Regions from separate parts of the Atlantibacter sp. MEI4A-1023 genome, predicted to be linked through region 4. Evidence: predicted binding sites of a transcription regulator. Region 4 holds the regulator's gene; each other region holds the start of a gene.
What was found. The regulator CRP, encoded in region 4, controls carbon source genes, mostly activating them, when cyclic AMP is high. The targets are predictions, from matches to a motif close to ATGTGANNNNNNTCACAT.
Positions count from the first base shown of each region.

Region 1: the regulator CRP is predicted to act here: its motif matches at 3,118-3,135, upstream of garD (galactarate dehydratase).
Region 2: the regulator CRP is predicted to act here: its motif matches at 3,518-3,535, upstream of udp (uridine phosphorylase).
Region 3: the regulator CRP is predicted to act here: its motif matches at 1,564-1,581, upstream of ACVV26_RS19045 (PTS sugar transporter subunit IIC).

Region 1 covers NZ_CM149568.1:4,066,733-4,074,172, forward strand. Annotated here, with positions in the region: gene garR (2-hydroxy-3-oxopropionate reductase) at 1-692, opposite strand, end outside; gene garL (2-dehydro-3-deoxyglucarate aldolase) at 726-1,493, opposite strand; gene ACVV26_RS19285 (MFS transporter) at 1,520-2,848, opposite strand; gene garD (galactarate dehydratase) at 3,246-4,817, shown strand; gene gatA (PTS galactitol transporter subunit IIA) at 5,420-5,890, shown strand; gene gatB (PTS galactitol transporter subunit IIB) at 5,905-6,189, shown strand; gene ACVV26_RS19305 (galactitol-specific PTS transporter subunit IIC) at 6,194-7,440, shown strand, end outside.
Region 2 covers NZ_CM149568.1:4,426,461-4,433,900, forward strand. Annotated here, with positions in the region: gene ubiJ (ubiquinone biosynthesis protein UbiJ) at 1-172, opposite strand, end outside; gene ubiE (bifunctional demethylmenaquinone methyltransferase/2-methoxy-6-polyprenyl-1,4-benzoquinol methylase UbiE) at 185-940, opposite strand; gene rmuC (DNA recombination protein RmuC) at 1,019-2,455, opposite strand; gene udp (uridine phosphorylase) at 2,633-3,394, opposite strand; gene ACVV26_RS21000 (dienelactone hydrolase family protein) at 3,645-4,466, shown strand; gene metE (5-methyltetrahydropteroyltriglutamate--homocysteine S-methyltransferase) at 4,521-6,782, opposite strand; gene metR (HTH-type transcriptional regulator MetR) at 6,900-7,440, shown strand, end outside.
Region 3 covers NZ_CM149568.1:4,015,964-4,023,403, reverse strand. Annotated here, with positions in the region: gene ACVV26_RS19060 (helix-turn-helix domain-containing protein) at 1-341, shown strand, start outside; gene bglJ (DNA-binding transcriptional activator BglJ) at 317-964, shown strand; gene ACVV26_RS19050 (YbaK/EbsC family protein) at 1,010-1,468, opposite strand; gene ACVV26_RS19045 (PTS sugar transporter subunit IIC) at 1,783-3,126, shown strand; gene fhuF (siderophore-iron reductase FhuF) at 3,157-3,945, opposite strand; gene ACVV26_RS19035 (GGDEF domain-containing protein) at 4,026-5,093, opposite strand; gene ACVV26_RS19030 (DUF1435 domain-containing protein) at 5,349-5,585, shown strand; tRNA gene ACVV26_RS19025 (tRNA-Leu) at 5,618-5,704, opposite strand; tRNA gene ACVV26_RS19020 (tRNA-Leu) at 5,735-5,821, opposite strand; tRNA gene ACVV26_RS19015 (tRNA-Leu) at 5,851-5,937, opposite strand; gene rsmC (16S rRNA (guanine(1207)-N(2))-methyltransferase RsmC) at 6,060-7,091, opposite strand; gene ACVV26_RS19005 (DNA polymerase III subunit psi) at 7,218-7,440, shown strand, end outside.
Region 4 covers NZ_CM149568.1:385,799-393,238, forward strand. Annotated here, with positions in the region: gene ACVV26_RS01790 (YhfG family protein) at 1-70, shown strand, start outside; gene ACVV26_RS01795 (putative adenosine monophosphate-protein transferase Fic) at 60-662, shown strand; gene pabA (aminodeoxychorismate synthase component 2) at 693-1,256, shown strand; gene argD (bifunctional acetylornithine/succinyldiaminopimelate transaminase) at 1,342-2,559, shown strand; gene ACVV26_RS01810 (YccS/YhfK family putative transporter) at 2,549-4,645, opposite strand; gene crp (cAMP-activated global transcriptional regulator CRP) at 4,693-5,325, opposite strand; gene ACVV26_RS01820 (OsmC family protein) at 5,629-6,033, shown strand; gene ACVV26_RS01825 (phosphoribulokinase) at 6,060-6,926, opposite strand; gene ACVV26_RS01830 (YheU family protein) at 7,036-7,254, opposite strand; gene ACVV26_RS01835 (hydrolase) at 7,251-7,440, opposite strand, start outside.

The DNA.
Region 1 (7,440 bases), 1.0 Mb from region 4:
GGTTTGAAATTGCGATCCATCACCATCGGCGCTTTCGCGTCCAATACGGTACTGCCTGCCAGGCCGCCACGGATAGCCTGGTAAACCAGATCAGGATTAACACCCGCTTTGGTTGCCAGGGTCAGCGCTTCGGACATCGCCGCGATGTTCAGCGCCACAATGACCTGGTTTGCCAATTTGGTCACGTTACCCGCGCCGATTTCACCGGTATGCACCACGGAGCCCGCCATCGCTTTCAGCAGATCGTAGTACTTGTCGAAAATAGCTTTATCGCCGCCAACCATCACCGACAGAGTGCCGTCGATGGCTTTCGGTTCGCCGCCGCTCACCGGTGCGTCCAGCATGTCGATGCCTTTGGCTTTCAGCGCGTCGCTGATTTCACGGCTTGCCAGCGGGGCGATGGAGCTCATATCAATCACTACAGTGCCCGGCTTCGCGCCTTCAATAATGCCGTTTTCACCCAGCGCGACGTCTTTGACGTGCGGAGAGTTCGGCAGCATGGTGATGATGACGTCACACTGCTGGGCGATCTCTTTCGGGTTAGCGGCGGTACTGGCGCCAGCCTCAACAACTTCAGCAATTACCTCAGCATTGCGGTCGGCAACCACCAGGGAATAACCGGCTTTAATGAGGTTTTTACTCATTGGTTTACCCATGATGCCCAGGCCAATAAAACCAACTTTCAGTGTCATAGCGTTAATCTCTCTCGTTAATTACGGGGGTGGTTATTTTTTAAAAGCGTCACACAGTTTCTGCGTGGCGGAGCGGAACACGCCTAAATCGCTGCCGACGGCAACAAAGGTCGCGCCCCATTCCAGATAGCGACGGGCGTCGGCTTCAACCGGGGCCAGGATGCCTGCCGGTTTGCCGTGCGCTTTGGCGCGTTCGAAAATGTACTGAATGGCGCGCTGTACGTCCGGGTGATTGGCATTGCCCAGATGGCCCAGCGCTGCGGCCAAATCGCTTGGGCCGACAAAAATACCGTCTACGCCGTTGGTCGCGGCGATAGCATCAACGTTATCCACCCCCTGCTGGCTTTCGATCTGCACCAGGATGGTGATGTTTTTGTTCGATTCGGTCAGGTAATCCGGCACGGTGCCAAACATATTGGCGCGATGAGAAACCGACACGCCGCGAATACCTTCCGGCGGATAGCGGGTAGACGCCACCGCTTGCGCCGCTTCTTCCGCCGTTTCCACGAACGGGATCAGGAAGTTGTAGAAACCGATATCCAACAGGCGCTTGATAATGATCGGCTCATTGGTCGGCGCACGGACGACCGGCGCGCTGTGGCTGCCTTTTAACGCCATCAGTTGCGGGATAAAAGTGGTGATATCGTTCGGCGCGTGTTCGCCGTCCAGCACGATCCAGTCAAAACCTGCCAGACCCAGCACCTCAGCGCTGATCGGATTTGCCAGTGCGGACCAGCAGCCGATTTGAGTCTGTTTGGCCGCCAGCGCAGCCTTGAATTTGTTAGGGAAAATAGCGCTCATTCTGTTTACCTTCATGTCATCGATGCTTATTTCTGCAGTTCCATACGCTTGATGTCGCCCACCACGAACAGGTAGCAAACCATCGCCATCAGGGCGGAACAGCCCACGAACAGCAGCGCAGCGTTAAAGGAGTGCAACTCACTCACCAGATAGCCAATCACCAGCGGGGTGACGATAGAGGCGACGTTACCAAACACATTGAATACCCCGCCGCACAGGCCGACAATTTCTTTCGGCGCGGTATCGGAGATAACCGGCCAGCCCAGTGCGCCAAAACCTTTACCGAAGAACGCCAGTGCCATCAGGGCAATGACCAGCACGGTATTATCGGTGTAGTTACAAAGAATAATGGTTGATGCCAGTAGCATGCCCAGCACAATCGGCAGCTTACGGGCCAGCGTCAGTGAATGGCCGCGTTTAATCAGGGAGTCGGAGAACACACCGCCCAGTACACCACCGGCGAACCCGCACAGCGCCGGGATAGACGCCACCATACCCACTTTCAGAATCGACATGCCCTTTTCCTGCACCAGGTAAATCGGGAACCAGGTGAGGAAGAACCAGGTAATGGTGTTGATAAAATATTGGCCGAAGAACACGCCTAACATCATGCGGTTAGTGAGCATCTGCTTGATGTAATGCAGTTTCGGGCCGCTGTCAGTGGTGGTTTTTTTGTGATCCATATCAACCACCGCGCCGCCCTTCTTGATGAACGCCAGCTCAGCCGCAGACATTTTCGGGTGGTCGGTTGGGTTATGGATAAATTTGACCCACATGATCGTCAGCACAAAACCCATCGCACCCATGACGGTAAAGACATGCTCCCAGCCCCATGCGAACGTCAGCCAGCCCAGCAGCGGCGAGAAGATCGCCAGGGAAAAATATTGCGCTGAGTTGAAGATAGCCGAGGCGGTGCCGCGCTCTTTGGTCGGGAACCAGGCCGCCACGATACGGGCGTTGGCCGGAAATGACGGCGCTTCAGAGAAGCCGAGCATAAAGCGCATCAGGAACATCGACACGCCCGCCCAGGCCAGCGGCACCATATCCACAAAACCTTGCAGGAAGGTAAACAGTGACCAGAAGAACAGGCTGTAGGTGTAAACTTTCTTCGAACCGTAGCGGTCAAGCAGCCAGCCGCCCGGAATTTGCATCAGCAAGTAGGCCCACCCGAAAGCGGAGAAGATGTAACCCATGGAAATCGCGCTGAGCTGGAGCTCTTTCGCCACCTCGGTCCCGGCGATCGACAACGTTGCACGGTCGGCGTAGTTAATCGCGGTAACAATAAAAATAATCAGCAATATATAATATCGGGTATGCATACCCTTTTTGGTTTCACTGGCGACGTCAAGCATCATATTATTTACCTCTGGCTCAGGCACTCTATTCGGAATTAAATTGAACCGGCGCGGGCGTAGTATTTATATTTATTTTGTTATTCAGGGATATTAATTTCACACCATTAGGTTATGAATCAGTATAAGCAGCACCCTTCAATCCCGCATCATGCATTTGCACAACAAAACAAAGTTAAACAGGATTTTTGTTTTGCAAAACCCCAACTTCATGGGCGCTAATCCACAGAATTAATCATTGCCGCCCTTGCCAGTACTGGCTTCACGACGTCTGGTGATCTGTGTCACATTTTTATTTTTGAACACCTGACATTCTTACTGCCATTACCGCCTGATACCGATAAAAATAATATTCCTTAATTTATTAACCATGCCTTGAGCACGCGGAGAATACTGGACAATGGCTAATATTGAAATTAAACAACAACCGCCCGGCGCTTTTTATATTAAAGTGCACGACACTGATAACGTCGCCATCATTGTTAATGATTACGGCTTAAAAGCGGGCACCCGTTTTCCGGATGGTCTTGAGTTGATTGAACATATTCCTCAGGGCCATAAAGTCGCACTGAGCGATATTCCCGCGCATGGCGAAATTGTCCGTTACGGTGAAGTCATCGGTTATGCGGTAAAAGATATCCCGCGCGGCAGCTGGATTGAAGAATCCCTGGTAGAGCTACCGAAAGCGCCGCCGCTGAATACTCTGCCGCTGGCGACCAAAGTGCCAGAGCCGTTACCGGCGCTGGAAGGCTATACCTTCGATGGCTATCGCAACGCGGACGGGAGCGTCGGCACCAAAAACCTGCTTGGCATCACTACCAGTGTGCATTGCGTGGCGGGCGTCGTTGATTACGTGATTAAAATCATCGAGCGCGATCTGCTGCCGCGCTACCCGAACGTGGACGGCGTAGTCGGCCTGAACCACCTGTACGGCTGCGGCGTGGCGATTAACGCCCCGGCGGCAGTGATCCCGATTCGCACTATCCACAACATCGCCCTGAATCCTAACTTTGGCGGCGAAGTCATGGTGATCGGCCTGGGGTGCGAAAAACTTCAGCCGGAGCGCCTGCTTCAGGGCACCGAAGACGTACAGCCCATCGCGGTCGACGATGCCAGCATTGTGCGCCTGCAGGACGAACAGCACGTAGGCTTCCGCTCGATGGTGGACGATATTCTGCGCGTCGCCGAGCGCCATCTGGAAAAACTCAACCAGCGTAAGCGCGAAACCTGCCCTGCCTCTGAACTGGTGGTCGGTATGCAGTGCGGCGGCAGTGATGCGTTTTCCGGCGTAACGGCTAACCCGGCAGTGGGCTATGCCTCCGATCTGCTGGTACGCTGCGGCGGCACGGTGATGTTCTCGGAAGTAACTGAAGTCCGCGATGCTATCCATCTGTTGACGCCGCGTACCGTCGACGAACAAGTCGGTAAACGCCTGCTGGAAGAGATGGCCTGGTACGATGATTATCTCGATATGGGCAAAACTGACCGCAGCGCCAACCCGTCTCCGGGTAACAAGAAAGGCGGCCTGGCCAACGTGGTGGAAAAAGCGCTCGGCTCTATCGCGAAATCCGGCCAGAGCGCCATTGTGGAAGTGCTGTCGCCGGGCCAGCGCCCGACCAAACGCGGTTTAATCTACGCGGCGACCCCAGCCAGCGACTTTGTGTGCGGCACCCAGCAGGTGGCCTCCGGGATCACCGTGCAGGTGTTCACCACGGGTCGCGGTACGCCGTACGGCCTGATGGCGGTGCCGGTGATTAAAATGGCGACCCGCACCGAACTGGCTAACCGCTGGTATGACTTAATGGACATCAACGCAGGTACTATCGCTACCGGGGAAGAGACCATTGAACAGGTGGGCTGGAAGCTGTTCCACTTCATCCTTGATGTGGCGAGTGGTCGCAAGAAAACCTTCTCCGATCAGTGGGGTTTGCATAATCAGCTGGCGGTGTTCAACCCGGCACCCGTGACCTGATATCGCCTTTCAGTTTCCTTGCCATTATGCCAGCCGCCGTGCTGGCATTTTTTATTCCTGCCTTGCCTCCCCACCGAGCTTCTCAGCCTTTTCCTGCACATTCCTGGTACATATTCCGAATGTATCCGATAACTTTCCATTGTGAACGTAGATCACAATTACAAAAAACGAAAATGATTAAATTCCTTTCATAAGAAATGAAACGAAAGACTAAGGAAAGGATATGGCAATCATTTCACATAAACCGAAGCACTTATATGACGCCGCTGGCGTTGCATGGCACCCCAGCGCTAAAACGCGCACTTGCTTCCGAATTGAAAAATCACTTTGCGGCATGCCCCGAAGAAAACGCTGCACGTCATTCCATACAACCGGCCAAAACGGTTATGAAACCCGTCGTACACAAGGGAAATGAGACTTGCCGCTGTAAGGGAGAGATATCGGCCACGGTTTAAGTCTGGCCAGAACAAACCGAAACTCGCGATGCGTAAATAATCTTAACTCACTGAATAACAGCAATTTTACACATATTGCTGATGGGATTTCTTTGCCCTGAATAAATCAAATACAACAGCGAATTCCTGCTGCCAGAGGAGAAAGTCATGACCCAACTGTTCGTTCGCACCGGTATCCACTTCGCCAACAGCGATGAGGCGCTTGAGCATATCGGCGCGGAAATGCTGGCAAAAGGCGTCGTGAAAGCAAGCTATCCGCAGGCCCTGAAACAGCGCGAAGCATTGTTTCCGACAGGTATCGCCCTGGAGCAACACGCGGTTGCTATCCCGCACTGCGAAGCCCTGCACGCTATCTCGCCCGCTATCTATCTTATCCGCCCGGATAACCCTGTCTGTTTTCAACGCGCGGATGATGACGGTGAAATTGCCGTCCCGTTGATTATCGCGCTGATCGTTGAAAACCCAGACGCTCAACTCAGGCTGCTGCGCCAGCTATTCAACGGGTTGCAAAACCCGCAGCGAATAGCGGCGCTCCTGAATACCCCGCAGGCAGAACTGGGTAAAGCATTTTGGGAAACCCTGATTGAACCGCAGCCCGACGCGGCTTCGTCATTATAAAAAAGGAAAATGTTATGAAACGAAAAGTGATCGTCGCCTGCGGCGGCGCAGTGGCGACATCTACCCTGGCTGCCGAGGAAATCAAAGAGCTGTGTGCGGCGCAGGGCATCGAACTCGATCTGGTGCAGTGTCGCGTGACGGAAATCGAGACCTATATGGAAGGCGCTGACCTTATTTGCACCACCGCGCGGGTCGATCGGACCTTTGGCGATATCCCCGTGGTGCATGGCATGCCGTTCGTCTCCGGCGTGGGGATTGAAGCCTTGCAGCAAAAAATCCTGGCTATCCTGACGGAGTAAAATCATGTTTAACGACATCATGCGTTATATCCTCGATCTTGGCCCCACCGTGATGCTGCCGGTGGTCATCATTATTTTTTCCCTGTTACTGGGGATGAAACTGGGCGACAGTTTTAAATCCGGTCTGCATATCGGCATCGGTTTTGTCGGCATCGGGCTGGTGATTGGCTTAATGCTCGACTCTATCGGCCCTGCGGCGAAAGCAATGGCGGAAAACTTCGACATTAACCTGAGCGTGGTGGATGTTGGCTGGCCAGGATCTTCACCGATGACCTGGGCCTCACAAATTGCGCTGGTCGCGATTCCCATCGCCATTGCGGTCAATATTGTGATGCTGGTGACCCGTATGACCCGGGTGGTGAATGTCGATATCTGGAATATTTGGCACATGACCTTTACCGGCGCGCTGTTGCATCTGGCGACCGGCTCATACTGGATTGGCATTCTCGGCGTTGTGGTCCATGCCGCCTTTGTTTACAAGCTCGGTGACTGGTTTGCTAAAGACGTGCGCGACTACTTTGGCCTGGAGGGCCTGGCGATCCCTCACGGCACATCCGCCTATCTGGGGCCCATCGCGGTGCTGGTGGATACGCTGATTGAAAAAGTACCCGGCCTGAACCGAATCCACTTTAGTGCCGACGATGTCCAGAAGCGGTTTGGCCCTTTCGGCGAGCCGGTTACCGTGGGCTTTGTGATGGGGATTCTGATTGGTTTGCTGGCCGGATATGACGCCAAAGGCGTGCTGCAACTGGCGGTCAAAACCGCCGCCGTGATGCTGCTGATGCCGCGCGTGATTAAACCGATCATGGATGGCTTAACGCCCATCGCAAAGCATGCGCGTAAACGCCTGCAGGCCAAATTTGGCGGCCAGGAATTTTTGATTGGCCTCGACCCGGCATTGCTGCTCGGCCAGACTTCCGTGGTATCCGCCAGCCTGATATTCATTCCGCTGACCATTTTGATTGCCATTGCGGTTCCCGGAAACCAGGTGCTGCCTTTTGGCGACCTCGCTACCATTGGCTTCTTTGTGGCGATGGCAGTGGCGGTGCACCAGGGAAACCTGTTCCGCACCCTGATTTCCGGCGTCATCATCATGAGCATCACGCTCTGGATCGCCACACAAACCATTGGGCTGCACACCCAACTCGCCGCTAATGCCGGCGCGCTTAAAGCAGGCGGTATGGTGGCGTCTATGGATCAGGGCGGTTCGCCGGTGACCTGGCTACTGATCCAACTCTTCACCTGGCAAAA
Region 2 (7,440 bases), 690 kb from region 4:
CAACCTGCTGTTCGCTGAAGATCAATACCAGCGGGGTAGAGAATTCGCGGAGGGCAATACGCAACACCTTTCCCTGCAACCGCTGACGTGCAGATTTAAGCGCCCGATCCTGATACAAAAAAGCGTTTAACGCCCCTTCGATACCGGCGGTAATAAGCGGTGTTATTGGCATCCGCGGCCTCCCTTAAAACTTATAACCACGATGAAGCGCGACAATACCCGCGGTCATATTGAAATATTCGACGTTATCGAAACCGGCATCCGCCATCATCGCTTTCAGCGTGTCCTGGTTTGGATGCATACGGATAGATTCCGCCAGATAGCGGTAACTTTCCGCGTCCTGCGCCACCAGCTCGCCGATGCGCGGCAGCACGTGAAATGAGTAAGCGTCATAGGCTTTGCTTAACGGGTCGATAACCGGTTTGGAAAACTCCAGCACCAGCAGGCGGCCACCGGGCTTCAACACGCGATACATGGAGCGCAGCGCTTTGTCTTTGTCGGTGACGTTGCGCAGGCCAAACGAGATGGTGATGCAATCAAAGGTATTATCCGGGAACGGCAGCGCTTCCGCGTTGGCCTGAACGTATTCAACGTTGCCCACCACGCCGATATTACGCAGTTTTTCACGGCCCATTTTCAGCATCGAGTCGTTGATATCCGCCAGCACCACCGTACCGGTTTCGCCCACCAGACGGGAAAACTTCGCCGTCAGATCGCCAGTCCCTCCCGCCAGATCCAACACCTTCTGTCCACGGCGCACACCGCTGCAATCAATAGTAAAGCGCTTCCATAAGCGATGGATCCCGAACGACATCAGGTCATTCATAACGTCATATTTCGCTGCAACAGAATGGAAAACCTGCGCCACCATATCCGCCTTCTGCGCTTTCGCTACGGTCTGAAAGCCAAAGTGCGTTGTGTCCTGTGAATCATCAACCATTTCGGAGCCTGCTATTGATAAAAAATGTTCGTGAAGTGTAACAGATTGGGCGCGATTGCCCTATGTTTCAAGCCTGTTTTAACAATCGTTACCGGTGCGCTGAACAGGCGGAATCGGCCCTGGCGCGTTGTTTTGCGAATAGTTTTTCGGCTCATCGTCAATGCTGCGCAAACGAAACTCTTCGTCATCCAGACGCGCTTGTTCCACCATTTCCGGATTAATCTCGCGCTTTACTTCCACGCCAAGCGTGCGAAACGCGTCAGCCTGCGCCAGCAGGTTTCCACGTCCGGAGCTGAGCTTTTTCATGGCCTGCCGGTAGTTTTCCTGCGCTTTATCCAGCCCCTGCCCGACGGCGGACATATCATCAACAAACAGCCGCATTTTGTCGTACAGCTTTGCGGCGCGTTCGGCAATTTGCTGGGCGTTCTGGTTTTGATGCTCGTACCGCCACAGGTTGGCAATGGTGCGTAACGCCACCAGCAAAGTGGTGGGGCTGACCAGCATGATGTTACTTTTCAGTGCTTCGCTGATCAGTTCCGGTTGCCGGTCGATAGCCAGTAAAAATGCGGGCTCGACGGGAATAAACATTAAGACATAATCCAGCGACCGCAAGCCGGGAAGCTGTTGGTAATCTTTACGACTGAGTAAGCGAATATGGCTGCGAATGGCTGCGATGTGCTCATTCAGCGCCAGTTCACGTTGGTATTCATCTTCAGCGTTGAAGTAACGCTCGTAGGCCACCAGCGTCATCTTGGCATCTACCACCACGTCTTTGTCCTGGGGGAGACGCACAATCACGTCCGGCTGCATACGGCTGCGATCGTCTAACTGAATATTGACCTGGGTTTGATACTCATACCCTTCGCGTAAACCGGATGCTTCCAGTACCCGCGTCAGCACCACTTCACCCCAGTTGCCCTGGGTTTTATTGTCGCCTTTCAGCGCCCGGGTCAGGTTAATCGCCTCCTGGGCCATTTGCGCGTTGAGCTGCTGTAAATTGCGGATTTCATGGGTCAGCGTGTGGCGTTCACGCGCTTCCTGGCCGAAGCTGTCCTGCACCTGGCGGCGAAAACCATCAAGTTGTTCGCGCAGGGGGGTGAGCAGCCCGTTCAGGCTCTGGCGGTTTTGCTCCTCCACCTGGCGATGGCTGCGGTCAAAAATGCGGTTTGCGAGGTTTTCGAACTGCTCACTGAGGCGCTGCTCGCTGCTCATCATCTGGCGCAGTTTGTCGTCGTTATGCTGACGCGTGGTTTCAAGCAGCGTGGTGACTTCGCGCAGATCGGCTTCGAGCGAGCTTTTGATATCCCTCAGGGTGCGCAGTTCGCCGTTAAGCAATTCGCACTCTTCGCGCCAGTGCTCGTACGCCTGTTTCGTCGCGCTTAACTCGCTGAACACATCGCGCTGCTCCGCCAGCAGATCAGCCTGACGCTGCGATGCCCGCAGGCTTGCGCCCAGCCAGCCGAGCAACACGCCCGCCAGCGCAACCGCCGCCATCAGTAACAGAGAGAAATCCATAATGCCTCCCGCATTAACCCCACCTGAGCAAAATGGGATTGTGCTGGATAAATGTCCAGTTTTAAAGGCATTTACTGCGAGGCCTCGCGCAAAAGATTAAAAACAAGGCGCGCCAGTGAAGGGAAAACCGGCGGGACAGGCGCCAGCCCAACAGAAATGCAGGGCTGGCGAAGTACGTTAGATCAGGCGGCGCGCGGCCTCAACCACGATTTTCACTGCGTGGCTTTCGGTCTGTTTCATAGTTTGCGCGTTCGGAATTTCCTGCTGGGTGCGGTTAACGATAACCCCGGCAACCATCCCTGCACGCAGCCCCTGGCTGGAGCACATGGTCAGCAGCGTTGCCGATTCCATCTCATAGTTCATTACGCCCATCTGTTGCCACTCTTCCATCGAGCCTTTGTAGCGGCTAACAACGCGGCCAGAGAAAGTGTCGTAACGCTCCTGGCCTGGGTAGAAGGTGTCGGAAGAGGCGGTGACGCCGATGTGTGTGGTAGCGCCCACGGCTTTCGCCGCTTCTACCAGCGCGGTGGTGCAGGCGAAATCCGCTACCGCCGGGTATTCCATCGGCGCGAAATGCAGGCTTGCGCCATCAAGGCGGACGGACGCCGTCGTTACCAGCACATCGCCAACGTTGATATGCGGCTGGATTGCGCCAGTGGTTCCCACGCGCAGGAAAGTACGGATGCCCAGCTGTGCCAGTTCTTCAACAGCGATGGAGGTAGACGGGCCACCGATACCGGTAGAGCAGACGATAACCGGTTTGCCGTCCAGCTCTGCGCGCCAGGAGGTGAATTCGCGGTGTGATGCCAGCTTAACCGGCTTATCCATCAGCGCGGCGATCTTTTCCACTCGTTCCGGGTCGCCAGGTACGATGGCAAGCGTTGCGCCCTGCAGGTCGTTTTTTGTAAGGCCGAGGTGAAAAACATCAGACGTAGACATAAATGACTCCTCTTTGGGTCGGTTTGTCAGAAGCTGCAAAAGGGTACTTTACAGAAGCTGCCAAGGTAATTTCGTGACTCAATTCACTTGCATGGAATTCGCTTGCATAACATTTCCATAAAATAGTGACAATGATCACATAAAAAACCCTTCCCGGTGACGATCACAGGAACGGGTTTTACGTGTACGAATTTTCGACTCGCAGGCTATAGTTAGGTTTGCGCTAAAAAAATGGTTACGGAGCCTGGCCATGACAAAACAAAACACAACAGACAACCCTTCAGGATTTGCTTCCGCCGCTTCACCTGTCGCTTCAACGGTAGTACATACCGCCGAAGATGCCATCCATTGTGGCGAAACTTCAATTCCAAGCCAGGGCGAAAACATGCCGGCCTGGTATGCCCGCCCGGAAAATGCCGACCAACCTTTACCGGTGGTTATCGTGGTGCAGGAGATTTTCGGCGTCCACGAACATATTCGCGATATCTGCCGCCGCCTGGCCCATGGAGGCTACCTGGCCGTCGCGCCGGAACTCTATTTCCGCCAGGGAGATCCGGCGGAATATGACGATATCCCGTCGCTGTTCAGCGGCCTGGTCAGCAAAGTGCCCGACGCTCAGGTGCTGGCGGATCTCGATCATGTGGCGAACTGGGCTTCCCGTCAGGGCGGTGACCCGCATCGTCTGATGATGACCGGTTTCTGCTGGGGCGGACGCATCACGTGGCTATACGCCGCGCATAACCCGCAGCTAAAAGCCGCTGTGGCGTGGTATGGCAAATTGCTGGGTGATAAAACGCTCAACTCGCCAAAACATCCGGTGGATATCGCCGTGGATCTTAACGCGCCGGTGCTGGGTCTGTACGGGGCTCAGGACACGGGCATTTCACTGGAAAGCGTGGAGACGATGCGCCAGGCGCTGCGCGCTGCGAATGCTAACGCAGAAATCGTGGTTTATCCCGAAGCCGGCCACGCGTTTAACGCTGATTATCGCCCGAGCTATCATGCGGAATCTGCCGCAGACGGCTGGCAGAGAATGCTGGAGTGGTTTAGCCGTTACGGCACTAAAAAGTAACGGCCAGTTTGCATCAAAAGTTAAACCCGCTCCTGTTCAGGAGCGGGTTTTTTATTACGCGCTACGCAGGTTCTGCGCCGCTTTGACCATGTTCGCCAGCGCCTGGCGGGTTTCCGGCCAGCCGCGCGTTTTCAAGCCGCAATCCGGGTTAACCCACAAACGCTGCGCCGGAATACGCTGCGCCGCTTTTTGCAGCAGCGCCTCAATCCATTCCACATCCGGCACGTTCGGCGAGTGGATGTCGTACACGCCCGGGCCGATTTCATTCGGGTATTCGAACTCTTCAAAGGATTCCAGCAGCTCCATATCCGACCGTGAGGTTTCGATAGTGATCACATCTGCATCCAGCGCGGCAATGGAATCCATGATGTCATTGAACTCGCAGTAACACATATGGGTGTGGATCTGGGTATCATCGCGTACCACGGCGGCGTTCAGGCGGAACGCTTCCACGCCCCACGCCAGATAGGCCTGCCAGTCGGCGCGACGCAGCGGCAGCCCTTCGCGCAGTGCCGGTTCGTCAATCTGGATAATGCCAATCCCGGCGGCTTCCAGGTCGGCCACTTCATCGCGCAGCGCCAGCGCAATCTGCTTAGCGATGGTTTCGCGGCTGACGTCTTCACGCGGGAACGACCAGCAAAGGATCGTCACCGGGCCAGTCAACATGCCTTTAACCGGCTTGTCGGTCAGGGACTGCGCGTACTTCGCCCACTCCACGGTAATCGGCTCAGGACGGCTGATATCACCAATCACCACTGGCGGCTTCACGCAGCGTGAACCGTAGCTCTGCACCCAACCGTTTTGGGTAAATACGAAGCCGTCCAGGTGCTCGCCGAAGTATTCCACCATGTCGTTACGTTCCGCTTCTCCGTGAACCAGCACGTCAAGGCCGAGGCGCTCCTGCTCAACAATCGCCTGCTTGATGTGTTCGGCAATGCCGGTGCGATAGTTGCTGGCGTCCAGATTCCCTTTTTTGAAGTCCAGGCGCAGGCCGCGGATCTCGGTGGTTTGCGGGAATGAACCGATAGTAGTGGTCGGCCATGCCGGAAGATTAAACCGCGCGCGCTGTGCTTCGGCACGTACCGGGTAGGCGCTGGCACGCTGGCTATCCTGCGCGGTAATTGCCGCCAGACGCTCGCACACCGCCGGGTTGTGTACACGGGCAGAGTGGCGACGCGCCTGAATCGGGGCGCTCCATTGGGCAATTTTAGCCGTATCGCCGGTTTTCAGGGCGTCGCGCAGTAGCGCCAGTTCTTCACATTTTTGCAGGGCGAAGGCGAACCAGCTTTTTACTTCCGTATCCAGACGGGTTTCCACGCTCAGATCGATTGGGCTGTGCAGCAGGGAGCAGGAGGATGCCACCCATACGGCGCGTTTACCGACGATGTCTTTAATCTGCCCATATTTTTCCGTCAGATCGGCACGCCAGACGTTACGACCGTTAATCACACCCGCAGACAGCAGCCACTCGGACGGCAAACGCTGATGCAGTTCTGCCACGTCGTCTTTGCCTTGCACCAAATCAACGTGCAGGCCCTGCACCGGCAGTGCGGCGATGGTATCCAGATTCGGCGTGACGCCTTCAAAATAGGTGGTCAGCAGCAGTTTGCTATTGCCCTGCAACGCGTCATAAGCCGGTTTGTAGGCGTCCAGCCACGCTTGCGGGAGTTCCAGCACCAGCGCCGGTTCGTCAATCTGTACCCACTCGATGCCGCGTTTTGCCAGTTCCGCCAGCACCTGCTGGTAAACCGGCAGGATGTCATTGAGCAGCGACAGGCGGTCAAACTGTTGGCCTTTCACTTTGCCCAACCACAGATAGGTGATCGGCCCCAGCAGTACCGGTTTAATGTGGTGGCCCAGCGCCAGCGCTTCGTCCACTTCATCCAGTAACTGGGTCCAGGTCAGTTTGAACTGCTGGCCTTTAACAAATTCCGGCACCATATAGTGATAGTTAGTATTAAACCATTTGGTCATTTCCGCTGCCGCTGCTGGTTCACCGGTTGGCGCGCGGCCACGGCCAATGCGGAACAGGGTATCGATATCCACGGAGCCGTCTTTATTCCGGTGGCGCGCTGGCACGTTGCCCAGCAGCAGGCTGGTCGTCAGAACATGATCGTACCAGGCGAAATCGCCCACCGGCAGCAGGTCCACGCCTGCCGCTTTTTGCTGATCCCAGTGGCGGGCACGCAGCTCGCGCCCCACCGCCAGTAATTCTTCACGGGTGCTGTTGCCCGCCCAGTAACTTTCTTGCGCTTTTTTCAATTCGCGACGCAGGCCAACGCGAGGGAAACCGAGGGTGTGATTGTAGATTGTCATTGTCTGCCTCTTAGGGAATTCTAGGTATTTAGCCGTCCAGATGTTTACACATCCATAATCAGCAGTTACTGTATATTCCTCAAGCGCAAATTCCTCATGGCAAAGTGAAGGACTTTCATGATCGAAATTAAACACCTTAAGACCCTGCTGGCCCTGCAGAACTGCGGTTCACTCGCCGCTGCGGCCGCCACGCTGCATCAGACGCAGTCTGCTCTCTCTCATCAGTTCAGCGATCTGGAGCAGCGCCTCGGGTTTAAGCTATTCGTTCGTAAAAGCCAGCCGCTGCGCTTTACCCCGCAGGGCGAGATTCTGCTGCAACTGGCAACTCAGGTGCTACCGCAAATCAGCCGGGCGCTACAGGAGTGCAATGAACCGCAGCAGTCCCAGTTGCGGATTGCGATTGAGTGCCACAGCTGTATTCAGTGGCTGACCCCGGCGCTGGAGAATTTCCGCAAGCAGTGGCCGCTGGTAGAGATGGATTTCAAATCGGGCGTCACGTTCGACCCACAGCCTGCGCTTCAGCAGAGCGAGCTGGACGTGGTATTAACGTCCGACATTTTGCCGCGCAGCGGTCTGCACTATTCGCCGATGTTTGATTTTGAAGTGCGTCTGGTGCTGGCGACCGATCATCCGCTGGCCAGCAAACCGCGCATCACGC
Region 3 (7,440 bases), 1.1 Mb from region 4:
TTTTCCTGGGGAGCCAGAAAGTCGAACGGATCAGCCATTTACTCCTGGCCACCAAAGAGGATGGCAACAGTGATGATGAAAACACGCCGTTATTAACGGCTTCAGAGAAACAAGTCTTACGGTTGTTAGCGAAAGGTTGGGGTATCAACCAGATAGCTCAACTGCTTAAGAAAAGTAATAAAACCATTAGCGCTCAAAAACACAGTGCAATGCGTCGCCTGGCGCTGAAATCCAATGCTGAAATGTATGGGTGGATAAATAGCTTCCAGGGGTTAAAGGAGTTGAATTTATTATCTATGCACAGGGAAACACAACAATGGAACAATATGGCAGTGAACTAAACATTGCGGTAATAGAAACCTGCGCATTAATTGCCGCAGGAATGAAAGCGCTTTTTGCGAAGCAATCTCAATACCGCGTCACCTTTTTTAATAACCGGGATGAGTTTATGCAAATGCGTGCGCATATCCCGTTCCACGGCGTTATTTTTTCGCTGTCCGGATCACGGGAGCATCGCCGGGATTGTCTGCAATTATTTAGCGAAATCGCCTCCGTACAGCCGAGCCTGAAACGTATTGTTATGGTGAATGGTACTGATGAAGCGAAATTAATTACCCAGCTGTCGCAAACGATGATCAGCGGCGTGGTGAATAAGGATTCGCCGGTGGTGCGCTTCTATGACGAGCTTTCAGCATTGCTGAATGATTCAGGGCGCGCTACCGAGAACAGCGCTAACCACTGGTATATTAGTAATAGCCCGCGCTTGCTTAGCCCTACCGAGCGCGTCATCCTGCGCTATTTGACAGATGGTTATTCTGTTTCGCAGATCGCGTCCTGTCTTGAGAGGAACATCAAAACGATACGCGCGCATAAATTTAATGCCATGCTGAAGTTGGGTGTCAATAATGATGCCGGGCTGTTAGATGCGGCGGATATCCTGCGCTATCGCAATAACTTTTTGTAAGTTATTCAGGCCGGAACCGGGCCTGAATAATGCATCGCGCGAGACTTACTGACACACATCAACCCAGTGCGCGGCGGTGAGTTCCGCCAGCCGCTGGGGAGAAATACGTACGGCGCTATGGATGGCGCCCGCTGCGGGTAACACTTCCTGATACGTTTGCAGCGAAACGTCGCAATAGACCGTGAGAGGGTGCTCCAGCCCGAATGGGCATACCCCGCCAACAGGATGTCCCGTCCATGTGACAACTTCATCGCTATTCAGCATGCGCGCCTTAGCACCAAAAGTAGCCTTAAGTTTTTTATTATCCAGCCGCGCATCACCCTTTGCGACGACCAGGATAATCTCTTCTTTCACTTTCAGCGATAACGTTTTTGCAATTTGGCCGGGCTCAACGTTATGCGCGGCCGCTGCCAGGGCTACCGTCGCCGTGCTTTGATTTAATTCGATGATGTCGATATCCGGGGCGTGCTCAGCTAAAAATTTACGTACAGACTCAATACTCATTATGGGCTCCTGCATCATGTCGCCCATTAATCTGGCACAGCGGCTTTGCGCTTGTAAATTGACAATCTTTCACCTGCCGTTAACACCAGACCAATTAGCGATCTTCTTCACAATGACAAAAAGTGGACACTGTAACCGGTTGCAGGCCTGGTGGGGCGGATTAATACTGAGTTCGTTATCTCTTTCTGATTCATTCGATTAGTCGCTTCTAACCCTCTCTTTTACCGTGCTTTACGCAGGGTGTATGGGAAAGGATGCACAGTGGTCGTCGTAGTGCTGGCATCTGCATTTCATCGCCTGACAGGAGAACTGCGATGTCTGCCAATCATGCTGCATTCAATGTCATCTTCCGCTTTGTAGAAAACTATGTCAGTCCCGTCGCCGTGCGCATTTCCTCCCAGCGCCACGTTATGGCCATCCGTGATGGCTTTATTTCTGCCATGCCGTTTATGATCGTGGGTTCGTTCCTGTTGGTTTTCGCCTATCCGCCCTTTTCACCGGATACGACCTGGAGCTTCGCCCGTAGCTGGCTGGCGCTGGCGAAACAATTCGAAGGGCAGATCCTGTCGCCGTTTGATATGACTATGGGGATCATGTCGATCTACATCTGCGTGGCCATTGCTTATAACCTCGGCAAACACTACATGAAGAGTCACCAGCTTGATCCCTTTATGGGGGCGATGCTGTCGCTGATGGCGTTTTTGCTGGTAGCCGCGCCGAAAACTAAAGGCGCGTTGCCAGGAGATAGCCTTGGCGGCACCGGCATTTTCACCGCCATTCTGGTGGCAATTTACTGCGTTGAGATGATGCGTTTTTTGAAAACGCACAATATCGGCATTCGCCTGCCTGATCAGGTGCCGCCGATGATCAAGAACTCGTTTGACTTGCTGATCCCGGTGCTGGTGGTCGTGCTTACGCTTTACCCGCTCAGCCTGCTGATCCAGTCGCAGTTCGATATGCTGATCCCACAAGCGATCATGTCGATTTTTAAACCACTGGTGGCGGCAGCAGATTCGTTACCGGCGATTTTGTTGGCGGTACTTATCGGCCATCTGCTGTGGTTTGCCGGCATTCACGGTGCGGCCATCGTGTCCGGGATGCTGCAAATGTTCTGGCTAACCAACCTTGCTGCAAACCAGGCCGCGCTGGCGCAGGGCGCACCCTTGCCGCATATCTTTATGGAGGCGTTCTGGACCTTTTTTATCGTGGTCGGTGGTTCAGGCGCGACTATGGGGCTGGTGATTTGTTATCTGAGAAGCCGATCAGCGCATCTGCGGGCGATTGGGCGTTTGAGCGTGGTGCCCAGCCTGTTCAACATCAACGAACCGGTTATCTTCGGTACGCCGATTGTCATGAATCCGGTATTTTTTATCCCGTTCCTGCTGGCGCCGATGGTTAATGCAGTGCTTGCCTGGGCGGCTATGAAATTCGATCTGATTAGCCGGGTAATTTCGGTGGTGCCCTGGACTGCGCCAGCGCCGATTGGCGGTGCCTGGGCGCTAGGTTGGGATTACCGGGCCGCGCTGTTAGTGATTGTACTGGCGGTAGTGTCTGCCATTATTTACTACCCGTTTTTCAAAGTGTATGAAAAACAGCTGCTGGCGCAGGAAGCGGCGGAAAGCCAGGCGCATGAGGCCGATAGTCAGCAGGTAGCGTGAGGATGCCAGCCCGTGCGGGACGCGGGCTGATTATTTCAGCGTGCAGTCGCCGCATTGCTGAACGCCAGGCAGACGGTTACGCTGGCAGCAGGTGCGGCGCACCAGTAATCCTTCACGCGGTACAACGGTGCGATAGAGGGGGTTGTCACGTCCATCCAGACGCGTTTTTTCAAAGAAGCAGGCCTGGCGCAGCAATTGCCAGGCGGCTTCACCCAGGCGCGGCTTTAATTCGCCCAGGAACCAGTTGATCAGATAGCCAGTGTTGCTCCATATCAGGCGCCCGTTGATATCGCCGCTTTCTTCCAGCGCGTCGACCACCGGCATCAGCACATTGCCGACCAGGTACTCCATCCGCTCGCGTAAACTAAGACTCGCCAGTTCGGGATCCGGGTAGACATCAATCCAGAACGATTCCACACGGCCCGTTTCATGGAAACGCGCCCGAATGACATCCGGGGAAAGACGCAAGCCTTGCGGATGCGTCAGCACAATCGCCATCAGCGCAGGTGTGAGCAGGCCCACATACCATTGCGCCCACAGGGACTTCAGCGGTTTTACTTCCCGCGCCTGTTCAGTATGTTGGGCGTAAATATGATCGCCATAGGTCGCCATCAGGGCGTTCAACGTACCAGGCTGCGCCCAGTGCGACAGCGTCAGCGCGTTGATAGGCGTCGGTTCATCGAACTTTACGGTGTCGAGTAAATGCGGATGGTGCTCGCGCAGGGCGTGACGGAGCGCATCTGCGAGCATTGCCGTATCGTTAAACGGGGCAGGCGACGCGACGGCAGCGTTTTCCAACTGAAGCGAAAGGTAAGCCATATGCACTGAATAGCAAATCTAAATGATAATGATTGCCAATCCTAACGATGGGTTTTGCCGATGGCAAGCGGATTCATCGGCTACTGTTCAGTTTCCATCTCTTCGCTGGTGAGAATATGGTTGCGCCCCAGATGCTTGGCTTTATACAGGGCTTTATCCGCAAGCTTAAACGCGTCGTTAAAATCCCGTTCGTGCATTGGCGCGAGGCCAATACTGATGGTCACATTCGTGGCGACCTCGGCATTAAAACGGTGGGGAATACGCAGATCAAATACCCGCTGGCGTATCCGCTCTGCGGTTTTGCGTGCCATTTCCAGATCGGTATTGGTTAATAACACCAGAAACTCTTCACCGCCAAAACGCGCCACGATATCCCGCGAACGCACCGCATCGCGGATGGCCGCTGACACGCGGGCCAGCGCCTGGTCGCCCATCATATGGCCGTAATGGTCGTTGTAAGCCTTAAAGTGGTCGATATCCAGCACCACCACCACGTTACGTTCCGACCCTAATGCAAACAGGTTCTCCAGCCGGTTTTGAAAGCCGCGCCGGTTATACAAGCCAGTGAGTGGATCGACCATGCTTAAATCGGTGAGCGTTTTTTTCTCTTCCATCAGCTTAAACATCAGGCCCTGAGCAAATGCGTCGTTGCGCTTCTGAATAAGATGCTGGATCACAATACCCACCATCGGTAGCGCCACGGCGTACAGCATGCGGATAGTGTGTTGCCCCTGATCCAGCCATACCACGGTCAGGATCACCGGCAGGCAATGGCAAATAAATGCTTTAAGGTTATTAATAAATGCCAGTGCGCCGACAAACAGCACGCTCATTAACGCAATGATCAGGTAGGAGGATTCGTGTTGCGGAATATGAGGTTGCTTAAGATAAATATGCCAGGCCCAGAGCGAGCCAAATAAAAGAGAGATCAGATTCAGGCTAATGGTGCGCGCCTGGCTAACCCAACGCCATATCAATAACCCGATACTGAGCGCCAGTAGGGTGACCAGCGGCACGGTAATCATCTTTACGCGGAACAATGGGCTCAGCATGCTAAATAATGCCGACAACGCATTAAGAAACAGAAACAGGCGTAATGAGAGTTGGTACTTCTCTTGAAGTAGCGATCGCCAGGTTTGAGACGTCATATCTAAGTCGTTGTTTACACGCGCTATGTCAGGTTGAGGGGAGATAAAGGCTAACAGGCGGAAAGTGGGTCATGATCGAGCCAGAATTAATGATCTTTATCAATTTGCTCAATCTATCACCTTCATCAATTCGTGTCATTAATTGCCCGTAAAACTCAACGTTCGCTTAACAACAGAAGACTTGCAAATGAGAATTTATATCATATGATATAATTTATCATTGCCATTTGAGTTATCAGTGTAAGAGGCGTAGCCATGTTGCAAAAAGCGCTGGAAAGTGGATGGGGGATTGTACTGCCGGGCGTGGTGGTGACCGTGCTGGCGTTTAGCGGATTAACCTTCGAACAGTGGCGGGGCGTAGTGGTACTGGCGCTGCTGGCGACGTCGGGCATGCTTTATCATAAGCGGCTGCGTCACTTCGTGTTGTTGCCGTCATGCATAGCGTTAACCAGCGGGCTGATGCTGATTGCGTTAAATTTACAGTGGTTTTAAAACAGGGAAGTCAAACAAGAGGGGGTAAAGCGTGGTGCGAAGAGAGGGACTTGAACCCTCACGCCCGTTAAGGCACTAACACCTGAAGCTAGCGCGTCTACCAATTCCGCCACCTTCGCACAGGGTAAAGATAAATATCGTCATCGCATTGGTGCGAAGAGAGGGACTTGAACCCTCACGTCCGTTAAGACACTAACACCTGAAGCTAGCGCGTCTACCAATTCCGCCACCTTCGCGCAGTGCGAACGATATTTTGCGTGGTTGTTGGTGCGAAGAGAGGGACTTGAACCCTCACGTCCGTTAAGACACTAACACCTGAAGCTAGCGCGTCTACCAATTCCGCCACCTTCGCGTACCAGCAATACCAGGAAGTATTGCAACCACGGAGGCGCATTCTAGATGTTTTCTGAGCGTCGTCAACAGTTAATTTGGTGTCGCTTTCCTGATTGGCTTAAAAAGCGACACACGTCAGGTTTAACGCTTCTTCGCGCCGCGGCCCATCACGGCGCGATAGACCTTAAAGCGCCCGGTTTGCGCCAGCACTTCATGGTTGCCGAAGGCTTCATCCAGCACATTTGGATAGGGCAGGAAGGCGTTAGCGACGATGCGCAGTTCGCCGCCGATATTGAGATGGCGCACCGCCCCACGGATCAGCTGTTGCGCCGCGTCCAGGCTGGTTTGCATCCCATCATGGAACGGCGGATTGGAGATGATCATATCGAAGCGGCCATTCACATCGGAATAGACGTTGCTGGCAAAGACCTGGCCTTCCAGCTCGTTAGCCGCCAGGGTTGCTTTTGCCGCTTCTACCGCCGAAGCGCCCACATCGGTCAGCGTTAAACGCACTTTCGGCGAATGGCTGGCCAGCATCACGGACAACACGCCCGTGCCGCAACCCACATCCAGCACTTTACCTTTGGTGTGTGGCGTAAAAGTGGATAACAGCAGTTGGCTACCCACATCCAGCCCATCGCGGCTAAACACGCCCGGCAGCGTTTTGATGGTCCGCCCGTCGAACTGATAGTCGCCCCACCATGCGTCGGCGTCGAATTCCGGTTGTTTTTCCAGCCGGCCGTGGTACAGCCCGCAACGGCGCGCGCTGTCGATTTTGTTCAGCGGACAAAAGTCCTCAAGGATTTGCTCGGCGCTGCGCACGCCGCTGCGGTTTTCGCCCACCACAAACACATCGCAGCCAATCGGCATCAGCGACAGCAGATTCATCAGCTGGAACTGGGCTTCCGGCTTGTTCTTCGGCCAGTAGTAAATTAGGGTATCGCTGTCGGCGATAAAGTCGGCGTCCACGGTCAGGCCGTACTGCGCGCTGTCGCCCATCGTCTGGGAGAGCGTCTGCCAATGGTGATAAAATTGCGTGAAAGCGCGACTGGCTGCGGTTTCAAACCGGGCGGGCAGGTCATCCTGAAGATCTCCGGCGAACAGCACGCGGCTTTCGGCAAAATCATCACTGTGGCGCAGCAAGACTTCGCTTGCCGGGGTAAAAGCAGACATGAAACTCTCCTGTATAAACGTAGGCGGCGATTATAACCCTGACCCGCTTGCGGCTGCACCTTTGTTGGCGCAGGCTGCTCGGATTTGCTATATTTGCGCCCTTCCGGCAATGAGGCAGGCTTTGCGATGACATCCCGACGCGACTGGCAATTACAGCAACTGGGCATCACTCAGTGGGTGCTGCGTCGCCCGACGGCGTTGCAGGGCGAAATCGCCATCTCGCTGCCCGCCCATATTCGCCTGGTAATGGTGGCAGACGCGCTGCCAGCGTTAACTGCGCCGCTCATCCGCGATCTGCTGCTCACGCTTGGCGTTAGCCCCGATCAGGTGCTGGCGCTGACGCCTGACC
Region 4 (7,440 bases):
GTTAATCGAGTTAACCACAGACGAAGCCGAGCAACGCCTTCAGGAAGTCAGGGGGCAATATGAGCGATAAATTTGGCGACGGGCGCGATCCGTATCTCTATGCCGGTCTGGATGTCCTGAAAAACCGCCTTACTATCCGCCAGGCACAGCGTCTGGATACCGCGATGCTGGAACTGATTGCGCTGCGTGCCGCCACGTTGCCGCTGGGGCCGATCCCACGCGGGTTGCCCCATCTCTGCGCTATCCACCGTCACCTGTTCCAGGACGTGTTCGACTGGGCGGGCGAGTTGCGTGAAGTGGATATTTACCAGGGCGATACCCGCTTCTGCCATTTCGGCTATATCGAGAAAGAGGGCAACGACCTGTTCCAGGATCTGGAAGACGAAGGGTATCTGGCAGGGCTGGCCGCGCCGGAATTTATCCAGCGGCTGGCGCACTACTATTGCGAGATTAATGTGCTGCACCCGTTCCGCCTGGGTTCTGGCCTGAGCCAGCGCATTTTCTTTGAGCAACTGGCGATCCATGCCGGGTATAGCCTCGACTGGCGCGATATCGACCCGCAGTTCTGGCGCGAGGCGAACCAGGCTGGCGCGATGGGCGATCTGGAACCGCTGGTCTCGATATTCAGCAAAGTGGTGAGTGAAGCACGGGAAAGTGAGTAGAATAGCGCGGTTCATTTTTTCGGAGCCGCCATGCTACTGCTGATTGATAACTACGATTCGTTCACCTGGAACCTGTACCAGTATTTCTGCGAACTCGGCGCAGAGGTGGTGGTTAAGCGCAACGATGAAATCAGCGTTGCCGACATCGCCACGCTCGCGCCGCAAAAAATTGTCATTTCCCCCGGCCCCTGCACCCCTAATGAAGCGGGCATCTCTCTGGATGTGATTCGTGATTATGCGGGTAAGCTGCCAATCCTCGGGGTCTGCCTTGGGCATCAGGCCATAGGCCAGGCGTTTGGCGCACGGATTATTCGCGCCCGTCAGGTGATGCACGGCAAAACCTCAGCGATTCGCCATAACGGTAGCGGCGTGTTTCACGGGCTGAATAACCCGCTCACCGTGACGCGCTATCACTCCCTGCTGATTGAACCGGCAACGCTGCCCGACGCGTTTGATGTCACCGCCTGGAGCGCGGAGGATGAAATCATGGGCATTCGCCATCGCGAGTGGGATCTGGAGGGCGTGCAGTTTCATCCCGAAAGCATTCTCAGCGAACAGGGCCATGCACTGCTTGCCAACTTTTTACGCCGCTGATTTTCTATTGCCATTAATTGATTTTTTATGCATATTTTGTGCTTATCTTTTCAATTAAGATTTTGCATAAACGGATGGGCATAAGATGGCAAATGAACAGACTGCAATTACCCGGGCGACTTTTGACGACGTTATTCTGCCAGTCTATGCACCGGCTGAGTTTATCCCGGTAAAAGGGCAGGGCAGCCGCGTATGGGATCAGCAGGGTAAAGAATACGTTGATTTTGCCGGCGGGATTGCGGTCACGGCGCTGGGTCACTGCCATCCGGTGCTGGTGGAGGCATTAAAAACCCAGGGTGAAACCTTGTGGCACACCAGCAACGTGTTTACCAATGAACCAGCGCTGCGCCTGGGCCGCAAAATTATCAACGCGACCTTTGCCGAGCGCGTGCTGTTTATGAACTCCGGCACCGAAGCCAATGAGACCGCGTTCAAACTGGCGCGCTATTACGCCTCTACCCGCCACAGCCCGTATAAAACCAAAATCATCGCCTTCCATAACGCTTTCCATGGCCGTTCGCTGTTTACCGTGTCGGTTGGCGGGCAGCCGAAATATTCTGACGGCTTCGGACCGAAACCGGCAGATATTATCCACGTGCCGTTTAACGATCTGCATGCGGTGGAAGCGGTGATTGACGATCACACCTGCGCCATTGTGGTGGAGCCGATTCAGGGCGAAGGCGGCGTGACGGCGGCGACCCCGGAATTCTTACAGGGCCTGCGCGAGCTGTGCGACAAACATCAGGCGCTGTTGGTGTTTGATGAAGTGCAGTGCGGCATGGGCCGTACCGGCGATCTGTTCGCTTATATGCATTACGGCGTGACGCCGGATATCCTCACCAGCGCCAAAGCCCTGGGCGGCGGTTTCCCGATCAGCGCAATGTTGACCACTCAGGATATCGCCTCGGTGTTCCATGTGGGCTCCCACGGCTCTACCTACGGCGGCAACCCGTTAGCCTGTGCGGTAGCCGGCGCGGCGTTCGATATCATCAACACCCCGGATGTACTGGCTGGCGTGAACCAAAAACGTGCCCAGTTCGTGAAGCATTTTGAGCAGATCGACGCGCAGTACGACGTGTTCAGCGACATTCGCGGCATGGGGCTACTGATTGGCGCCGAGCTTAAACCGCAGTACAAAGGCCGTGCGCGTGAGTTTTTGCACGCGGCGGCAGAAGCGGGCGTGATGGTGCTGAACGCTGGCCCGGATGTGATGCGCTTCGCGCCATCGCTGGTGGTTGATAGTGCCGATATCGATGAAGGCATGACGCGCTTCGCGCAGGCCGTTGCGAAAGTCAGTCGTTAACCGCTTTCGGATTATTTAGCCGCCGGTTTAGCCAGATCCCATGATGCGGCCGCTGACGCCATGCTACAGACGAAATGGTGTGCATGGTATCGAGGTGGCCGAGTATCCGCTGGAGATGCTGTTCCAGCACGCTTAACGGTCCCTGGGACAGGGCTTCCGGCATATCCAGGATCACCGCGTCTTTGGTTTCCCCCGGCTCGTCATATTCCAGCCGCTGCTGGCAGCGCTGGAGCGCAATTTCGCAGGACTGCAAATAGCGCTGCGCCAGGTCCGGCGTCAGCATGGTGTGTTCTCGCGCCATGGTGGTCATGGCATTAATGTGCTCGACGATAAACTGGCTGTGGGTCACCCACAGCTTCATCTCTTCCAGATAGTGGCTATTGAATCCCGGTTCCTGCATTGCCTGGTTCAGCGAGTTGTATAACGCGTTATGCGCCTGGTTGACCAGCATTCGCTGCCAGGCCAGCGGCGTCGGCTGCGGGTCGTCGCTGAGGATCAAGCGTATCGCTTTCTGGTCCGCCTCCAGCGCATCGTGGGCGTTTTTACGCAGCAGGCCGCTTTGCCACTGGGGCCACAACCACACCATGCCGCCAAAGGCGATCAGGCAGCCAATCAAGGTATCAATCAGCCTCGGCAGAATATACTGCTCCCCGCTCAGGGAGAGCAGTTGCAGGCTATACACCGCCGTGACGGTAAAGCCGATCGTCGCCCAGCCGTAATTTTTGCGGATGATGAGATAGCTCACGATGGTGATGACCAGCATCGCCAGCAGGGTGTAACCATCGGCAACGTGATAGTGCAGGGTGATCCCGGCGATGATAAGCCCGGCCATGGTGCCGCCCGCTCGGTGGAGAATGCGCACCCGCGTGGCACCATAGCCGTTCTGGGTCACGAACATCACGGTCATTAAAATCCAGTAGGGTTTCGGTAGGTGCAGGGCGCTACCCACCAGGCTGGCAATACTCAGCATCACCGCAATACGGGCGGAGCTGCGCAGGGCGGTGGACTTCAACGACAGATAGCTTTTCAATGCGCGCAGCACGGGCAGGCGGCGCTGCTTATCTTCCATCAGATCGCGCGAATACAGTGGACGCTGGGATTTCAGCACTCTGGCGATACGGCTGAAATGGTATTCGCAGAACTGTCCCACCGGGTTATCGGGGTGCTGGCGGGCAATTTTTTCCAGCGCGCCAATCTGCTTATCCATTTCAAAGCGCTTCGGATAACGGTGATACAGGATATCGTCGGCGCGTTCCCGCAGGCGGGCCGCCACCGTCTGGGCATTCCAGCGGATCACCGCCTCGGCGTGGCTTTCGCGCACCAGCTTCTGCACCTCTTCGGGCTGATGCAGGCTGACGGAAATATGCTCCTGCAAATCCAGCGCGATCTGAAAAGTGCGCAGCAGGCGTTTATAGCCGTGATGCTTACCGGTCGACAGCATGTGTAGCTGCTGATAACACTGGGTAATCAGGTCGACGGTTTTTTGCTGGCGCGCCAGCAGCGGCGGCAGCGCGCTTTGCGGATCGGTATGCTGGGTCAGCAGGCTGTATTTGGCTTCACAATATTCCGCCAACTGACGGTACAGCAGGCTCAGGGTTTCGCGCAGCGGCTGTTCGCGCCACACCCAGAACCAGAACCAGTTAAATAACCCGTACCATAGCGTGCCCAGGGCATACAGCAGCAGCGGTTCCCACATCGGCATAGAGCCCGCCAGGCTGAGTGTGAATATCGCTGCAATAAGCGACGCCGGGAGCAGGCGAGCATGAAGCGGACTGATTTCCGCCGTGACGCCCAGGATCAGTGCCAGCCCGGAGAGCGCCAACGGCAGCGGCACGGAATTAAGCAGTAATAACTGCACCGCGAGGCTGCTAAGGGCAAACAGCGACCCGCCGATAACCAGGCGTTTAAAGAAGCGCTTGTGCGGGGTGTCCAGGCCAGCGATGTTGCAGCAGGCGGGAACGAGGGAAAAAAGGAGGCCTTGTTGCAGATGGCCCAGAACCAGACCCACCGCCACAGGCAAACACAACACCAAGGTTTGACGAAGTGCGTAGTTGATTTCGGGGTGGTAGATCAGGCGTCGCCACATGGGTGAGATCGGATGAAACGGCGTGTAGCCACGCCGTTTCGCAGGGTTTAGCGGGTACCGTAAACCACAATGGTCTTACCGTGGGCGGAGATCAGGTTTTGATCTTCAAGCATTTTCAAAATGCGGCCAACGGTTTCGCGGGAGCAGCCGACGATCTGGCCGATCTCCTGACGGGTAATTTTGATCTGCATACCATCCGGGTGGGTCATGGCATCCGGCTGTTTAGCCAGATTCAGCAGCGTTTGTGCAATGCGGCCAGTCACATCAAGGAAGGCGAGGTTGCCCACTTTCTCTGACGTCACTTGCAGACGGCGCGCCATCTGCGAAGAAAGACGCATCAGGATGTCAGGGTTAACCTGAATTAGCTGACGGAATTTTTTATAAGAGATTTCTGCCACTTCACACGCCGTTTTGGCGCGAACCCAGGCACTGCGTTCCTGACCTTCTTCGAACAATCCCAGTTCGCCGATGAAATCGCCCTGATTCAGATAAGAGAGGATCATTTCCTTGCCCTCTTCATCTTTAATCAGCACTGCCACGGAGCCTTTAACGATGTAATACAACGTTTCCGCCTTTTCACCCTGGTGAATCAGCGTGCTCTTCGATGGGTACTTATGAATATGGCAATGAGACAAGAACCATTCGAGAGTCGGGTCTGTTTGCGGTTTGCCAAGCACCATGCGCGGTTATCCTCTGTTTTAAGCTGACTCCAGAGAGCAACAATAATAACCCTCTGGGTTTTTGCAATCGTCTCTTCTCCTGGCCGGAGAAGGGGCCTTTAACGTCCTGTGGCCTGTAATAGGTGTGGTCGTATGCACACATGCATTACATCAATGTATCGCTGTAGCATCCGACTGTTTTAGCATAGCTTTACGTGAGTGTCTCCTATTGTCTCGTTTCAGCTTGACCTGGCTCTCATCCGTTGCGCGTTTTGTTACAGCCGCGTAATCTGTCAGTAATTTTGAAACACTGGAGTAACCAAAATGCAGGCAAGAGTGAAGTGGGTAGAAGGGTTAACTTTTCTCGGTGAGTCCGCTTCCGGACACCAGGTTTTAATGGACGGCAACTCCGGTGACAAAGCGCCCAGCCCGATGGAAATGGTATTAATGGCGGCGGGCGGTTGCAGCGCCATTGATGTGGTGTCGATCCTTCAGAAAGGACGTCATGACATCACCGACTGCGAGGTGAAATTGACCTCCGAGCGCCGTGAAGAAGCGCCGCGCTACTTTACCCACATCAACCTGCATTTCATCGTGACCGGTAAAGCGTTAAAAGACGCGGCGGTTTCCCGTGCGGTGGATCTGTCGGCAGAGAAATATTGTTCAGTTGCCTTGATGCTGGAAAAAGCGGTGAACGTCACCCATTCCTACGAAGTGATTGAAGGATAAGTGCTTAATAAGGCGGCGTTGCCGCCTTAAATTTTTCGCCCTTCCATGATTCTTTTTACCAGCGGCAGCATGATCAGCTCCATCGCCAACCCCATTTTCCCGCCTGGCACCACTAATGTATTGATGTGGGAAATGAATGAGCCCTGCAACATGGCCAGCAGCCAGGGGAAATCTATCCCTTCCAGGTTCCTGAAGTGAATCACCACCAGGCTCTCATCCAGCGAGGGAATTGCCTTCGCGGCAAACGGGTTTGATGTGTCAACGGTGGGGACACGCTGGAAGTTAATATGGGTACGCGAGAACTGCGGCGTGATGAAGTTGATGTAGTCTTCCATCGAACGCACGACCGAATCCATCACCGCTTCCCGGGAGTGCCCGCGTTCGCCGGTGTCACGGATGAGCTTCTGGATCCATTCCAGGTTGACGATCGGCACCACGCCCACCAGCAAATCCACATGGCGCGCGACATCATGATGGGGCGTCACCACGCCGCCATGCAACCCTTCGTAAAACAGCACGTCCGTGGGTTCGGGCAACGGTTGCCAGGGGGTAAAAGTACCCGGTACCTGGTTCCAGGGTACGGCTTCGTCATAGGTATGCAGATATTTACGCGATTGCCCGGTACCGGTTTGCCCGTACTGATTAAAAGTCTGTTCCAGCAGGCCAAAGTCGTTGGCCTCCGGCCCGAAATAGCTGATGTGCCTGCCCACGTCGCGCGCTTTGCGGATCGCCATATCCATTTCAGGGCGGGTATAGCGATGAAAGCTGTCCCCTTCCACTTCGGCGGCATGCAGGTTGAGCTGGGCGAAAATCTTACGAAAAGCGAGGCTGGTGGTGGTGGTCCCGGCCCCGCTGGAGCCGGTAACGGCGATGATCGGATGTTGGGCAGACATAGCGGAACAACTCCTTAGGGTAGCGACGTGCAAATAAGACCCGTGCAAGGCGAATGAGTTCTGGCGGTCTGATCAGCCGCCAGTGGTTTTTATTGTTCAGCGAGCGGTCTTACCCCCGAAACTGATCGCGCGGCATGATGTTGACCGTTTCATGCAGTTCCGACCACACCAGAACCGCGTCGCCGCGTTCCAGCTGGTGCTTTACCTGAGAGACTTTATCGCTGAGCGAGCGTTCATGTTCACCATAATCGGTGCCTTCCCGCAAGACAAAAGCTTCAATGAGGTTTTCAAGCGTTTCCGGGTCGAGGGATTGCCAGGGAATAATCATGGTTTATCCAGATAAAGTGTGAGCCAGTCGGGAATGCGCGCTTCAAGCCACATTTTCGGACGCAGGGCGGTACCGCCTACGAATCCCACGTGCCCGCCATATTCGGTCAACTGGTATTCGATATTGGCCGGTAGCTGGGCGATATCCGGGATAACGTGGCTATCCATAAACGGGTCGTCCTGCGCA